Regions from separate parts of the Streptomyces sp. Edi2 genome, predicted to be linked through region 1. Evidence: predicted binding sites of a transcription regulator. Region 1 holds the regulator's gene; the other holds the start of a gene.
The links. The regulator HspR, encoded in region 1, represses chaperone genes until heat shock. The targets are predictions, from matches to a motif close to TTGAGNNNNNNNNNCTCAA.
Positions count from the first base shown of each region.

Region 2: the regulator HspR is predicted to act here: its motif matches at 2,423-2,441, upstream of lon (endopeptidase La).

Region 1 is NZ_JBEJGX010000003.1:4,227,159-4,234,580, forward strand. It holds gene clpB (ATP-dependent chaperone ClpB) at 1-1,107, opposite strand, end outside; gene ABR737_RS21950 (Uma2 family endonuclease) at 1,364-1,936, shown strand; gene ABR737_RS21955 (pyridoxamine 5'-phosphate oxidase family protein) at 1,966-2,370, shown strand; gene ABR737_RS21960 (hypothetical protein) at 2,835-3,239, shown strand; gene ABR737_RS21965 (heat shock protein transcriptional repressor HspR) at 3,393-3,845, opposite strand; gene dnaJ (molecular chaperone DnaJ) at 3,847-5,019, opposite strand; gene grpE (nucleotide exchange factor GrpE) at 5,065-5,715, opposite strand; gene dnaK (molecular chaperone DnaK) at 5,712-7,422, opposite strand, start outside.
Region 2 is NZ_JBEJGX010000003.1:6,149,915-6,157,336, forward strand. It holds gene ABR737_RS30570 (rhomboid-like protein) at 1-113, shown strand, start outside; gene ABR737_RS30575 (hypothetical protein) at 107-676, opposite strand; gene ABR737_RS30580 (YfbM family protein) at 810-1,325, opposite strand; gene ABR737_RS30585 (pentapeptide repeat-containing protein) at 1,524-2,360, shown strand; gene lon (endopeptidase La) at 2,464-4,920, shown strand; gene ABR737_RS30595 (lysozyme) at 5,082-5,939, opposite strand; gene ABR737_RS30600 (MarR family winged helix-turn-helix transcriptional regulator) at 6,256-6,747, shown strand; gene ABR737_RS30605 (hypothetical protein) at 6,990-7,422, opposite strand, start outside.

The sequences.
Region 1 (7,422 bases):
GTCCGCGATCTGCACCTTGTGGTGGGCCTCGTAGCGGCCCTTGAGCCCGCGCAGGATGGCCACCGTGTCCTCGACGGTCGGCTCGGCGACCAGCACCTGCTGGAAGCGCCGCTCCAGCGCCGGGTCCTTCTCGATCCGCTCGCGGTACTCGTCCAGCGTCGTCGCGCCGACCATCCGCAGCTCGCCACGGGCCAGCATCGGCTTGAGCATGTTGCCGGCGTCCATCGCGGAGTCGCCGCCCGCGCCCGCGCCGACGACCGTGTGCAGCTCGTCGATGAAGGTGATGATCTGGCCCTCGCTGGACTTGATCTCCGCCAGGACGGTCTTCAGCCGCTCCTCGAACTCGCCGCGGTACTTGGCGCCCGCGACCATCGCCCCCAGGTCGAGCGCGACCAGCCGCTTGTTGCGCAGCGACTCTGGCACATCGCCCTTGACGATCCGCTGCGCCAGCCCCTCGACGACGGCGGTCTTGCCGACGCCCGGCTCGCCGATCAGCACGGGGTTGTTCTTGGTACGGCGGGAGAGCACCTGCACCACGCGCCGGATCTCGTGGTCCCGGCCGATGACCGGGTCGAGCTTGCCCTCGCGGGCGGCCGCCGTGAAGTCCGTGCCGAACTTCTCCAGCGCCTTGTACGTGCCCTCCGGGTCGGCGTTGGTCACCCGCTGCCCGCCCCGGCTCGCCTCGAAGGCGGCCAGCAGCTTCTTGGCGCTCGCGCCCTGGTCGGCCAGCAGCTCACCGGTGCGCCCGCCCTTGGCGGCGATCCCGATGAGCAGGTGCTCGGTGGAGACATAGGCGTCACCGAGCTCCTTGGCGCGCTGGGTGGCGTCGGCGATGGCGGAGAGCAGATCGCGGTCCGGCTGCGGCGGCGCGACCGTCGAGCCCTGCACGCTCGGCAGCCCGGCGAGCTGCCGCTCGGCGCCGTTGCGCAGCACGGCGGCGTCCGCCTCGACGGCGGACAGCAGGTCCATGATGTTCTCGTTGTCCTGCCCGGCCAGCAGCGCGAGCAGGAGATGCGCGGACGTCATGTCCGCATGCCCGGCGGTGACCGCCCGCTCATTGGCGGCGCTCAGCGCCTCCCGGCTCTTGTTGGTCAGCTCGGCGTCCACGTCCTCGCGATCCTCCTCGACTCGTCCTCAACAGCGTCTTCGCCCAGTCTGGCCCCGTCGGGGGCCGGGCTCCCGGGGAAATCCTGCTCATACCAACGTGCGATAAGTTGAGTCTAGTGCACTCAAGGTTGTTTCGGGAGCCGCCCACCTCGACTCTCGCTCACTCGTGCGAGGGAATCGTGGCCGATCGCGCCCGCCCGCCCCCGGCGCCCGGCGACGCTGGCCTTCGACCACAAGGAGGTGCAGCATGACGGCTATGGCACACGAGCCGATGCCCACGCAGGACGACATCCTCCTGGAAGGCTTTCTGGCGCTGGAGACCCCGACGGGTTTCCGGGCCGAGCTCATCGAGGGGGAGATCGCTGTGACATCGCCGCCGGATGGCGACCACGAGGACTACGTGAGCCTCGTCTTCGAACAGGTGATGCAATCGTCAGCGACGGCCATGCAGTTTTCGGGACACAAAGGACTCGTCCTCTCCCACGCGGCGGGCCAGCCCGCGGACCATGTGGTCCCCGACGCCACCATCGCCCCACGCGCGCTGCGTCTGTTCCGCGGCGCCCCTCCCTGGATGCCCAGCGACGGCGTTGCCATGGTCGTCGAGGTGACGTCGAGCAAGCCCCACAAGGACCGCGTCGCCAAGCGCCACGGCTACGCCCGCTCCGGCATTCCGCTCTATCTCCTGGTCGACCGCGACAAGTCGGCGGTCACCCTGTTCAGCGAGCCGGAGGGCGAGGACTACCTCACCACCCACATCGCCCCCTTCGGCAAACCCCTCCCCCTCCCCGCCCCCTTCTCCTTCGAGCTGGAAACCACCGACTTCCTCTGACCCCCGGGCCCCGGCCTACCCTTGCTCCCATGGCCCATGACCTCAGCTCCCTCAGCCCGGAGTACCTCGCCTTCTGGGGCGAGTACCTGATGCCGACGCTCACCACGCTGCGTACGGACGGGACGCCGCACGTCGTCCCGGTAGGCGTCACCTACGACGCCGGGCAGCGGATCGCGCGGATCATCACCCGCAAGGACAGCGCCAAGGTCAAGAACATCGTCGCCGCCGGAGCGGACGGCGCCACCGTCGCCGTGTGCCAGGTCGACAAGGGGCGCTGGGCGACCCTGGAGGGCATCGCCCGGGTGCGTACGGACGCCGAGTCGGTGGCCGACGCGGTGCGCCGGTACGCCGAGCGCTACGGCCGGACGCCGACACCCAACCCCGATCGCGTCATGATCGAGATCGCGGTGACCAAGGCGATGGGGCGCGCCTGAGCGCCGTCCCGCCGCCCTCTCCCGCCGGGTGCCCGCCCCCTGTCCTGCAGGGTTCACGTCGTCCTGCCGCACACCCGCCCCTGGCCGAAAACGGACCTTCCCGCTCCGCCGCCGGCCGTCCACCTGGTACTCAGGAGCGACGGGAACCGAACAGCTCCGTGCAATGACGGACGGCATCGGGCCTGCCCCAGGCAAAAGACGGCAGCTGGAGGCCGCATGGCGTCGGCAGTGCGCATCGTGACGACCGCTCCGGGCCGTGCGTCCCCCGGGCGTCCGTCCCCCACCCGGCCGCACCCGTACGCCGAGCTCTGCCCGCGCTGCGGCGGCCAACTGGCCGTCAGCCAGGACGGCTGGAAGATCTGCCACGCCTGCGGTTACGCTTCGCCGCCCGGTACAGCCCCTCCTCCACGGGCCGTCCGCGGGGGTATCGTCGCCCCCACAGTCGCCACGCCCCGGAGGGCACGATGAACTCGGTCCGAGTGACGGCGATCGCCTGCCTGATGCCGCTGTCCGAGCTGGACGAGGATCCGTTCCTGGTCGACGACCGCGGCCAGCACGACATGTGCACACAGTGGGCGGCAGCCCGTGACTACCACCTGACCTGCCGGCTCAGCCTGCACCACCTGCGCGCCGATCACGGCGCACTGTGGCGCGATGTCGAAGCGGGCCTGGTGGATGTGTTCGTGGCGCCCAACCGCCGGGCACTGGAGAACGCCATCGACGGCACCGCCGAGTTCACCGCACGGTGCGCCGAGGCCGGGGTGCGCCTGGAGACCACCGACCTCGACGAGCCCGTCTACACCCTGGCGATGAAGTCGCATGTGCACCGCCGGCTGTCGATGCCGACGGCGGGGTACAGCGGCTGCTGAGCGGACGCGGCCGTACGCGGGCGGCACACCACGACACCCCGCACACCACGTCGCCCCACACACCGCACACCGCGCGCAAAACGCGACAAGGGCCGGGTTTCCCCGGCCCTTTGCCACCTCATGCGCCGGGTGCCCGTGCCCCGGCCTGCCGGATCACTCCGGCCGCTTGGGCCGCCACACCACCAGCGCGCTGGTCTGCTGCACGTCGTGATACGGCACCAGATCCCGCCGGTAGGAGGCGTGCACCGCCGCTTCCCGCTGCTGCATCGCGCTGGCCGCGCCCTCCAGGGCGCCCTGCAGTTCGACGACCCGCTGCTGCAGGGCCGCGACCTGGTTCTCCAGCTCGATGATGCGCTTGATACCGGCGAGGTTGATGCCCTCGTCCTGGGACAACTGCTGCACCGTACGGAGCAGTTCGATGTCCCGGGCCGAATAGCGGCGGCCCCGCCCGGGCGTGCGGTCGGGCGAGACCAGTCCCAGCCGGTCGTACTGCCGAAGGGTCTGCGGATGCAGTCCGGAGAGCTGAGCCGCGACGGAGATGACATACACCGGCGACTCTTCGGTCAGTTCATACGGGTTACGACGCTGCCCGCCCCGGCTGTCCATCTCAAGCTCCCTTCGCGGCCTGGAACAGCTCTGCCCGCGGGTCCGGGCCCGCGGTCGCCTCGCGATAGGACTCCAGCGACTCCTTCGCCTTGCCGCTGAGGTCGCTCGGGACCAGCACCTCTATGGTGACCAGCAGATCACCCCGGGTGCCGTCCTTACGGGTCGCGCCCTTGCCCCGGGCACGCATGGTGCGTCCGTTGGGGGTGCCGGCCGGCAGCTTCAGTGTCACCGGCGGGCCGCCCAGCGTCGGCACCTTGACCTCACCACCGAGCGCGGCCTCCGGGAAGGTGACCGGCACCGTGACGGTGAGGTTGTCGCCCTTGCGGCCGAAGACCGGGTGGGCGTCGACATGCACGACCACATACAGATCGCCGGCCGGGCCGCCCTGCTCGCCCGGAGCGCCCTTGCCGCGCAGCCGGATGCGCTGACTGTCGGAGACGCCCGCGGGGATCCGGACCTGCATCGTGCGGGCACTGGTCGCCCGGCCGCTGCCCTTGCAGACCTCGCAGGGGTCCTGGGCGATCAGGCCCCGGCCCTTGCAGTCGGCGCACGGGTCGGTGAGCGAGAAGCCACCGCCCGCGCCCCGGCTGACCTGGCCGGTGCCGACACAGGTCGGACAGACCCGCGGCGTACCGTTCTTGTCGCCGGTGCCCGAACACGCCTTGCACGGCGCCTGACTGGACATCCGCAGCGGGACCGTGGCCCCGTCGACCGCCTCGGTGAAGCTGAGCGTCACCTCGGACTCGATGTCCTGGCCGCGGCGCGCGTGGGTACGCGTACCGGCGCCGCCGCGGTTGAACAGGCCGCCGAAGACGTCCCCGAGCCCGCCGCCGAAGCCGCCGCCCCCGCTCCCCTGACCGGGCGTGCCCCCGAAGAGGTCACCCAGGTCGAAGTTGAAGGAGCCGCCGCCGCCCGGACCCGGCCGGTAGCCGCCGTTGCCGAACAGCGTGCGCGCTTCGTCGTACTCCTTGCGGCGCTTGGTGTCGCCCAGGACGTCGTGGGCCTCGGAGATCTCCTTGAAGCGCTCCTCGGCCTTGGCGTCGCCCTTGTTGGCGTCCGGGTGGAACTCCCGGGCGAGCTTGCGGTACGCCTTCTTGATCTCCGCTTCGGTGGCGTCCTTCGGGACGCCGAGGACCTTGTAGTAGTCCTTCTCGACGAAGTCCTTGGTGCTCATCCCCGACGTCCCTCCTCCCGCACGGATTTACTCTCTGTCCTCACGTCAGCCCTCGTCCGGGCCACCGCTCTCCTCGTCCGAAGCCTTGGGGTCCTCGTCGGAGGCGGACTTGGCGCCCTGGGCACCCGGCTGCGGCTCGGCGACGGCGACCCGCGCGGGGCGGATCGTTCGTTCACCGATGCGATACCCGGGCTGCAGGATCGCCACGCACGTCGTCTCGGTGACATCCGGTGCGTACGAATGCATCAGTGCCTCGTGGATCGTCGGGTCGAAGGGCTCGCCCTCCTTGCCGAACTGCTGCAGACCCAGCTTGGCGACCACGGTCTCCATCGATTCGGCCACCGACTTGAAGCCGCCGACCAGTTCACCGTGCTCACGGGCACGGCCGATGTCGTCGAGGGTGGGAAGGAGCTCGGACAGGAGGTTCGCCGCGGCGATCTCCTTGACCGTGACCCGGTCCCGTTCCACCCGACGGCGGTAGTTCTGGTACTCCGCCTGGAGCCGCTGGAGGTCCGCCGTGCGCTCGTTGAGCGCCGTACGTACCTGGTCCAGCTGCGCCTGGAGCGCTACGTCCGTTACGTCCCCGGCCGGGGCCGAGCCCGCCTTGTCGGCGGACTCGGCCTGCGCCGCGTCTTCGGGAGCGGCGTCGGAAGGGACGTCGGGCTTCTCGTCGAAGCCCGGGGTCTCCTCCGTCACGCGGCACCGTCCTTCTTGGGCTTCTCGTCGTCGACGATCTCGGCGTCCACCACGTCGTCCTCGGCCTTGGCCTGCTCGGCGCCCTCGGCACCCGCGGCGCCCTCGGCACCGGCCGCACCCTGGGCGTCGGCGTACATGGCCTGGCCCAGCTTCTGGGAGACGGCCGCGACCTTCTCGGTGGCGGTGCGGATCTCGGCGGTGTCCTCGCCCTTGAGCTTTTCCTTCAGCTCGGTGAGGGCTTCCTCGACCTCGGTCTTGACCTCGCCGGGGACCTTCTCCTCGTTGTCCTTGAGGAACTTCTCGGTCTGGTAGACGAGCTGTTCGGCCTGGTTACGGGTCTCGGCGGCCTCGCGGCGCTTGGTGTCCTCGTCCGCGTACTGCTCGGCCTCCTGGCGCATCCGGTCGACCTCGTCCTTCGGCAGCGAGGAGCCGCCGGTGACGGTCATCTTCTGCTCCTTGCCCGTGCCCAGGTCCTTCGCGGTCACGTGCATGATGCCGTTGGCGTCGATGTCGAAGGAGACCTCGATCTGCGGGACGCCACGGGGCGCCGGCGGCAGACCGGTCAGCTCGAACATCCCGAGCTTCTTGTTGTACGCCGCGATCTCGCGCTCGCCCTGGTAGACCTGGATCTGCACGGACGGCTGGTTGTCCTCGGCCGTCGTGAAGATCTCGGACCGCTTGGTCGGGATCGTGGTGTTGCGCTCGATGAGCTTGGTCATGATGCCGCCCTTGGTCTCGATACCGAGGGACAGCGGGGTGACGTCCAGCAGGAGGACGTCCTTGACCTCACCCTTGAGCACACCGGCCTGGAGGGTGGCGCCGATGGCGACGACCTCGTCCGGGTTGACGCCCTTGTTGGCGTCCTTGCCGCCGGTCAGCTCCTTGACGAGCTCGGCGACGGCGGGCATACGGGTGGAGCCGCCGACCAGGACCACGTGGTCGATCTCGGACAGGTTGATACCCGCGTCCTTGATCACGTTGTGGAACGGCGTCTTGCAGCGGTCCAGGAGGTCCGAGGTGAGCTGCTGGAACTGCGAGCGCGTGAGCTTCTCGTCCAGGTGCAGCGGGCCCTCGGCGGAGGCGGTGATGTAGGGAAGGTTGATCGTCGTCTCGGTGGAGGACGACAGCTCGATCTTCGCCTTCTCGGCGGCCTCGCGCAGACGCTGCAGCGCCATCTTGTCCTTGGCCAGGTCGACGCCGTGGCCGTTCTGGAACTGCTTGACCAGGTAGTCGACGACGCGCTGGTCCCAGTCGTCACCACCGAGGTGGTTGTCACCGTTGGTGGCCTTCACCTCGACGACGCCGTCGCCGATCTCCAGGAGCGAGACGTCGAAGGTGCCGCCACCGAGGTCGAAGACCAGAATGGTCTGGTCGTCCTTCTCCAGGCCGTAGGCCAGGGCCGCCGCGGTGGGCTCGTTGACGATGCGCAGGACGTTGAGGCCCGCGATCTCACCGGCCTCCTTGGTGGCCTGGCGCTCGGAGTCGTTGAAGTAGGCCGGAACGGTGATGACCGCGTCGACGACCTTCTCTCCGAGGTACGACTCGGCGTCGCGCTTGAGCTTCTGCAGGATGAAGGCGCTCATCTGCTGCGGGTTGAAGCCCTTGCCGTCGATGTCGATCTTCCAGTCGGTGCCCATGTGACGCTTGACCGACCGGATGGTCCTGTCGACGTTGGTGACCGCCTGACGCTTGGCGACCTCGCCGACC
Region 2 (7,422 bases), 1.9 Mb from region 1:
TGGGGGTGGTGAGCTGGCCGCTGGTGCGCCGCTGGCGCACCCGGCACGCCCGGCCCGCGCCGCTCCTGGGCGGCCTGGGGCATCAGGCGCTGCGGGGCGTGCGGACCTACTGAGCGCCCTCCGGCCGCGGGCTCACGGCCGCGCGGTAGGTATGGGTGATGGCGTAGGCGCAGCCGCCCAGCAGCGCCACGCCGGACAGCACGCCGCTGACGAAGGGCACCCAGGCCACGGCCGAGGTCGCCGCCATGACCAGCCCGGTCACTCCGAGCGCGGTCAGGGCGACGCCGGGGACGGCGATGCTGCGCCGCTTCCAGACCGCCGACAGCGCGACGAAGTGCAGACCGACGATCAGCGCGGTCCAGGCCACGGCGGTCGGCTCGGGGGCGCCCGCGGCCCGGAGCGCGAGATTGCCGCCGATCAGCAGCACCACCTCGGCCCCCACGACGAACGCGAACCGCCCCCGGAACCAGTCCGCCCGCGGACTCCCGGCACCGTCGGCGGGCTGTCCGAGGCGCCCGGCCCGCAGCGCAAGCGTCAGCAGCCCGGCGAAGGTGAGCACCGCGAGCACCCGCAGGGCGATACCGAGCGCGGGATTCAGCGGGGCGTGTGCGTTGGCGACCACGAAGACCGTGCCGAAGAATGCGCCGATGAAGATTCCGGACATCCGCTGCAACATGCGGTGAAGGTAGCAGTCATGACGGGGTGTGAGGAGGCAGACGCCGGGCTTTTCCGCGCGGTCCGCCCGGCCCCGGCCGACGCCCGGCCCCGCCTGAGCCCTGCACCGGCCGTCTCCGGTCCCGGCCGGACCGCTAGCCCAGCCACATGAGCATGCCGTCCCCCTGGTCCGCCGCCGTGCGGAAGAACGGCCGCAGCTGCTCGTAATGCTCGCGCACATAGTCCAGGGACTCGCCCCGCTCCCAGACGATCGACGGGTACACCTCCGCCGCGGCCAGATCCTCCGGGCCGACGCCGTCCGTCAGCCGCTCACCGGATATCTCCGCCAGCGCCCCGGCGGCGGCCCGCACCTGCTCGGGGGGGAGGTAGCGGGGCGGGCCGTAGCCCCAGTCGTCGGCATCCGGGACGGCCGCCTCGCCATGGACGATGTCCACCGGGAAGGCCGCCCGGCGCAGCAGGAACCCGAGCGCGTCCCAGGCCTTGTCGACGTCCATGCAGCGCGCCGGCGCGGACGGCGAAGACCCGTCCGCCTCTGCCTCTGCCTCCGCCTCCATCCACTCGCCGACCAGCTCCAGCGCCCACTCGGGATCGCCCAGGGCGCGGTCGAGTTCGGCCGGGGTGACACATGCGTACTGTCCGATCATGCTCATGGTCCCGAGGCTAGAGGCGACCACTGACAACGCCGGTCGGCGACGGGGCCGTTGCTCTCCCGTTGCCCTCCCGCGGCGAGCGCATCCGGCCGGGCGCGGTGCGCCGCGGCCGCCTGGGAGAATGGCGGCTCCTTCCGAGCGCGGCCTCGTGCGGCGCTTGCCGGCCGCAGGAGTGCACCCGCCTTGTCCCCAGACCGCATGCCATCGACCGACCACGGGCCATCGATTCCGGACACCGCCGACCTCGGCCTGCAGTCCGACTGCGGCAGCTGCTTCGGGCTCTGCTGTGTCGCGCTGCCGTTCGCGGCCTCGGCGGACTTCGCGATCGACAAGGACGCCGGCCGGCCCTGCCCGAACCTGCAGACGGACTTCCGCTGCGGCATCCACACCGACCTTCGCCGGCGCGGCTTCTCCGGCTGCACCGTCTTCGACTGCTTCGGTGCCGGGCAGAAGGTCTCTCAGGTCACCTTCGGCGGACGGGACTGGCGGCAGGCCCCGGAGACCGCCCGGCAGATGTTCGACGTCTTCCCCGTCATGCGGCAGCTGCACGAACTCCTCTGGTACCTGGCCGAGGCGCTGGCCCGGCCGGCGGCCCGTCCGGTGCACGCCGAGCTGCGGGCCGCACTGGAGAAAACCGAAGGCCTCACCCGCGCGGGCGCCCAGGAGCTCACGGCGCTCGATGTGCCGGCCCACCGGGGCGAGGTCAACGCCCTGCTGCTGCGCACCAGCGAACTCGTACGGGCCGGGGTGCCGGGCCGCAAGAAGGAGCGGCGTGGGGCCGATCTCATGGGGGCCCGCCTCAAGGGGGCGCATCTCCGGGGCGCCAACCTCCGGGGCGCCTACCTCATCGCCGCCGACCTCAAGGGCGCCGATCTGCGCACGGCGGACCTGATCGGCGCCGATCTGCGGGACGCCGACCTCAGCGGTGCCGATCTCACCGGTGCCCTCTTCCTGACCCAGTCGCAGCTCAACGCGGCCAAGGGCGACGCGGCGGCCAAGCTGCCGCAGGGCTTGTCCCGTCCCGCCCACTGGTAGCGCGCCGCGCCCGATCGCTCACAGCGAACGCACAGCGGGGAACATCTCCCGGCCCGGCTGCATTGAGTGGGTAAAGCTCAACTTGTTTGCCGAAGGGGAGATCATGGCTTCGACGTCCACACCGCTCACTCTGCCCGTGCTGCCCCTCGATGACGAGGTCGTGCTCCCCGGCATGGTGGTGCCCCTGGACCTGTCCGACGCGGACGTACGGGCAGCGGTGGAGGCCGCGCAGGCCGCCGCCACCCCGGGTAACAAACCGCGGGTGCTGCTCGTTCCCCGCGTCGACGGGACGTACGCCGGGATCGGCACGCTCGGGCGGATCGAGCAGGTCGGGCGGCTCTCCGACGGCGATCCCGGCGCGCTGATCCGGGGCCTGGGCCGGGTGCGGATCGGTTCCGGCACGACCGGGCCCGGAGCCGCGCTCTGGGTGGAGGGCACGACCGTCGAGGAGACGGTCCCCGATCCCCTGCCCGGCGCGGTCGGCGAACTCGTCACGGAGTACAAGGCGCTGGCCACCAGCTGGCTGCGCAAGCGCGGCGCCTGGCAGGTCGTCGACCGCGTCCAGCAGATCGAGGACGTCCCGACGCTGGCCGACAACTCCGGCTACTCGCCGTTCCTGACCACCGAACAGAAGGTCCATCTGCTGGAGACCACCGATCCGGTCGCCCGGCTGAAATTCGCCACCGAGACGCTGCGCGAGCATCTGGCCGAGCAGGACGTCGCCGAATCCATCGCCAAGGACGTCCAAGAAGGCGTCGACAAGCAGCAGCGGGAGTTCCTGCTGCGGCGGCAGCTGGAGGCGGTCCGCAAGGAACTCGCCGACCTGAACGGCGATCCGGAGGACGAGAGCGACGACTACCGCGCCCGGGTCGAGGCCGCCGACCTGCCCGAGGACGTCCGCAAGGCCGCCCTCAAGGAGGTCGACAAGCTGGAGCGGTCCAGCGACCAGAGCCCCGAGGGCTCCTGGATCCGCACCTGGCTGGACACCGTCCTGGAACTGCCCTGGAACGCACGCACCGAGGACGCCTACGACATCACCGGCGCCAGGGAGGTGCTGGACGCCGACCACTTCGGCCTGGAGGACGTCAAGGAACGGATCACCGAATACCTGGCCGTCCGCAAGCGGCGTGCCGAGCGGGGCCTCGGCCTGGCCGGCGGGCCGTCGAAGGGGACCTCGGGCGGCGATGCGGGCCAGGGCGGCGGGCGGCGGGCGGGCGGCGCCGTGCTGGCGCTCGTCGGGCCGCCCGGGGTCGGCAAGACCTCGCTCGGCGAGTCCGTCGCGCGGGCGATGGGCCGGAAGTTCGTCCGGGTCGCGCTCGGCGGCGTCCGGGACGAGGCGGAGATCCGGGGCCACCGCCGTACGTACGTCGGCGCACTGCCCGGCCGGATCGTACGGGCCGTCAAGGAGGCCGGGTCGATGAACCCGGTGGTGCTGCTCGACGAGATCGACAAGGTGGGCTCCGACTTCCGGGGCGACCCGGCCGCCGCCCTCCTGGAGGTCCTGGACCCGGCGCAGAACCACACCTTCCGTGACCACTACCTGGAGGTCGAACTCGACCTCAGCGATGTGGTCTTCCTGGCCACCGCCAATGTCCTCGAAGCCGTCCCCGAGCCGCTGCTCGACCGGATGGAGCTGGTGCGCCTGGACGGCTACACCGAGGACGAGAAGGTCGTCATCGCCCGGGACCACCTGCTGCCGCGCCAGCTGGAGCGGGCCGGTCTGGAGCCCGGCGAGGTGACCCTGGAGGACGACGCGCTGCGCAAGCTGGCGGGGGAGTACACCCGCGAGGCGGGCGTACGGAATCTGGAGCGTGCCGTCGCCAGGCTGCTGCGGAAGGTCACCGCACAGCACGAACTGGGGGAGCGGGAGCTGCCGTTCACGGTCGGCAGCGACCAGCTGCGCCCGCTGATCGGGCGGCCGCACCACACCCCCGAGGCGGCGCAGGACCCCGCCGAGCGGCGCACCGCCGTCCCCGGGGTGGTCACCGGACTCGCGGTCACCGGCGCCGGCGGCGATGTCCTCTATGTGGAGGCCTCGCTCGCCGATCCGGAGACCGGCGCCTCCGGGCTCCAGCTGACCGGCCAGCTCGGTGACGTGATGAAGGAGTCCGCGCACATCGCGCTGTCGTTCCTGCGCTCGCACGGCGCCGAACTGGAGCTTCCGGTCGCCGACCTGAAGGAGCGCGGTGTGCATCTGCACGTACCGGCGGGCGCCGTCCCCAAGGACGGGCCGAGCGCGGGCGTGACGATGACGACGGCGCTGGCCTCGCTGCTGTCGGGCCGGCAGGTCCGGCCGGAGGTGGCGATGACCGGTGAGGTCTCGCTGACCGGGCGGGTGCTGCCGATCGGCGGCGTCAAGCAGAAGCTGCTGGCGGCGCACCGTGCCGGGATCACCACGGTCATCATCCCCCGGCGCAATGAACCGGACCTGGACGACGTACCGGCCGAGATCCTGGACTCCCTGGAGGTCCACCCGGTCGCCGATGTCCGCCAGGTGCTGGAACTGGCGCTGACCCCGGCCGCGAACGGGGCCGCCCCGGAGATATCGGTCGCGGCCTGAGGGGCTCGGTCTGACGGACCCGGCCTGACGGACACGTCATGACGGTCGCGGACCGACGGACGCGGGCGGGAAGCGGTACGGGCCCCTGTCGCACCCGGTGTGCGGCAGGGGCCCGCTCGCGCGTACGGCCCGGGCGTGGAGAGGGGCCGCACGCCCGTGCATCAGCCGTTGGCGAGGGCCTTGAGCCGGTCCAGCACGCCGTTGAAGCGGTTGTGGTCACCGACCGTGGTGCCGGACGAGGTGTACTGCCAGATGGTGTGGAAGCCCCAGCCGGCCGGGAGTTCGCCGGCCGAGGAGCCGTAGCGCGGTATCCACAGGGGGTTGACGGCACCGAAGGCGGCGGAGTTGCCGGTGCACTGCTTCCACCAGCTGGTGGAGGTGTAGATGACGGCGTCCCGGCCGGTACGCGCCTTGTAGGTGGCGAACCAGTCCTTCATCCAGTTCACCAGGCCGGCCGCGCTCAGCCCGTAACAGGTCGCGCCGTAGGGGTTGTACTCCATGTCGAGCGCGCCGGGCAGCGTCTTGCCGTCCCTGGACCAGCCGCCGCCGTGCTTGACGAAGTAGGTGGCCTGGGCGGCACCGCTGGAGGTGTCGGGTGTGGCGAAGTGGTACGCGCCCCGGATCATCCCGGTGTTGTAGGACCCGTTGTACTGCTGCGCGAACGACGGGTTGGTGTAGCTGGTGGACTCGGTCGCCTTGACATAGGCGAAGCGGACGCCGCTGTTCCAGAGCGTCGACCAGGCGACGCTGCCGTTGTGGCTGCTGACGTCCACACCCTCGACGGACGCGAGCGGCGACGCCGGCGGTGCGGTGCCGGCCGCGGTGCCCTCGTGCCGGGCGATCTGGGAACCGGCCCAGTCCTGGCCGGGGTGGCGGGGCTCGGGCGCGCGCCGGGTGGCCGTGGCGCCGGCGGTGCCCGGCAGCCCGAGGAGGAGGGCGAGGACCGCGAGGAGGACCCCGGCCAGGGTGGTGAGGGAGCGTGCGGGTCGGTGGGGGAAGCCGGATCTGAGCACGGACATACGTGCCTCCGAAGATCTCGGTGGGTGACCTGAGGGGGGGAGGAACTGAGGGGGGAGGAGCTGAGGGGGAGGAGCTGACGGCATGGCGCAGGCGTGCGGGCGCGGCGGTGCGACGTCCAGGACGCGCGGCGGACCGTTGACAGCCCGGGCTCTTGTTATGCCCATGCCAGAAGCAACGTACGCGCGTAGAACGGCGTGACAAAAGAGGGGCACCGTGCTGCCGTTGGTCTACTCCTGCGAAATACTGGCCGAGCTGCGGCTTCAGCCGCCGATGGCGGAAACTTTCAGGTGAGGGAAAGCGAGAAGGGGCGCTGACGTGCACAACACCGGAGCCGACGGTTCGGCGGCGGACGGCGAACCAATTGGTGTGGACCACGTATTTCTGGCCCTGGAACGCGAATTGGCGGTATTTCTCCGCCGGGCCCGTGCCTCGTCCGGCGAACTGGCACGAGAGGTACATCCCGACCTGGAGCCCTCCGCGTACGGCCTGCTCGTCCGGCTGGCCGACGCCGGCACCCAGCGGGCCACCGGCCTCGCCGGCTTCTTCGGCGTCGGCAAGGCCACGATGAGCCGCCAGCTGCACGCCCTGGAAAAGCTCGGACTCATCGCCCGCGAGCCGGATCCCGCCGACGGCCGGGCCGTCCTGGTACGCCTCACCGACGAGGGTCGCGACCGCTTCACCCGCGTCCGCACCGGCCGCCGCGCCCAGTACGCCCGCCGCCTCGCCTCCTGGGACCGCACCGAGGTCGCCGAACTCGCCCGCCTGCTGCACCGGCTGAACGCGGAGCAGGAGGGGGAGGAGGTCTGAGGCGCGCCTCCCCCGGGGCGTCGTCCTGCACGGTGGGGGAGCGGGCCGCCTCGCACCCCGGACCCGCACCGCCGTGGTGCCGTTCACCGACGGCGGGAGAAATTTCCCGTCCGCCGGTTTTTTGTCACGACGTCACAAAAACCGGCGCACACGACCCGGTGCCCCATAAGCCCGGCCTCAGAGGATTCACCGCGCCACAGGAATCACGCCGTTAAGCGTCACGCCGTCACGCCGTCGCGCCGTCACGGCGCCACGAAGATCACCGCTGCGTCATCCCGCGCCTTGCCGCGCGGATGCGCCGCGCCCTCCGGGTCCGCCGCCTCCGCCGCCCGGACCCGGTCGATCAGCGACTGCGGGCCCTGCCCGGCCACCAGCGCCACGCAGTCGGCCCAGGAGCCCTCACGGAAGACCTCCGTCCAGCGGCTCGCGCCGTCGCTGAGCGCGGTCAGCGACCGCAGACCGGAACGCGGCACGCTGCCGGACACCGCCCGCGCTGCCACCGCCGGGTCGGCGGCCGCGGTGAAGAAGCCCCCCTCCGCGTTGCGCAGCGCCTCGACCGCGCGGGCGTACTTCCGGCCCGCCGCGGCCCGTTCCGCCGAGCCGCGGGGCAGTGCCCGTACGGCAGCGCGCCGGTCGCGGACCGCGGGCGGCAGCTCGTCCAGCCGCGGGTCGAGC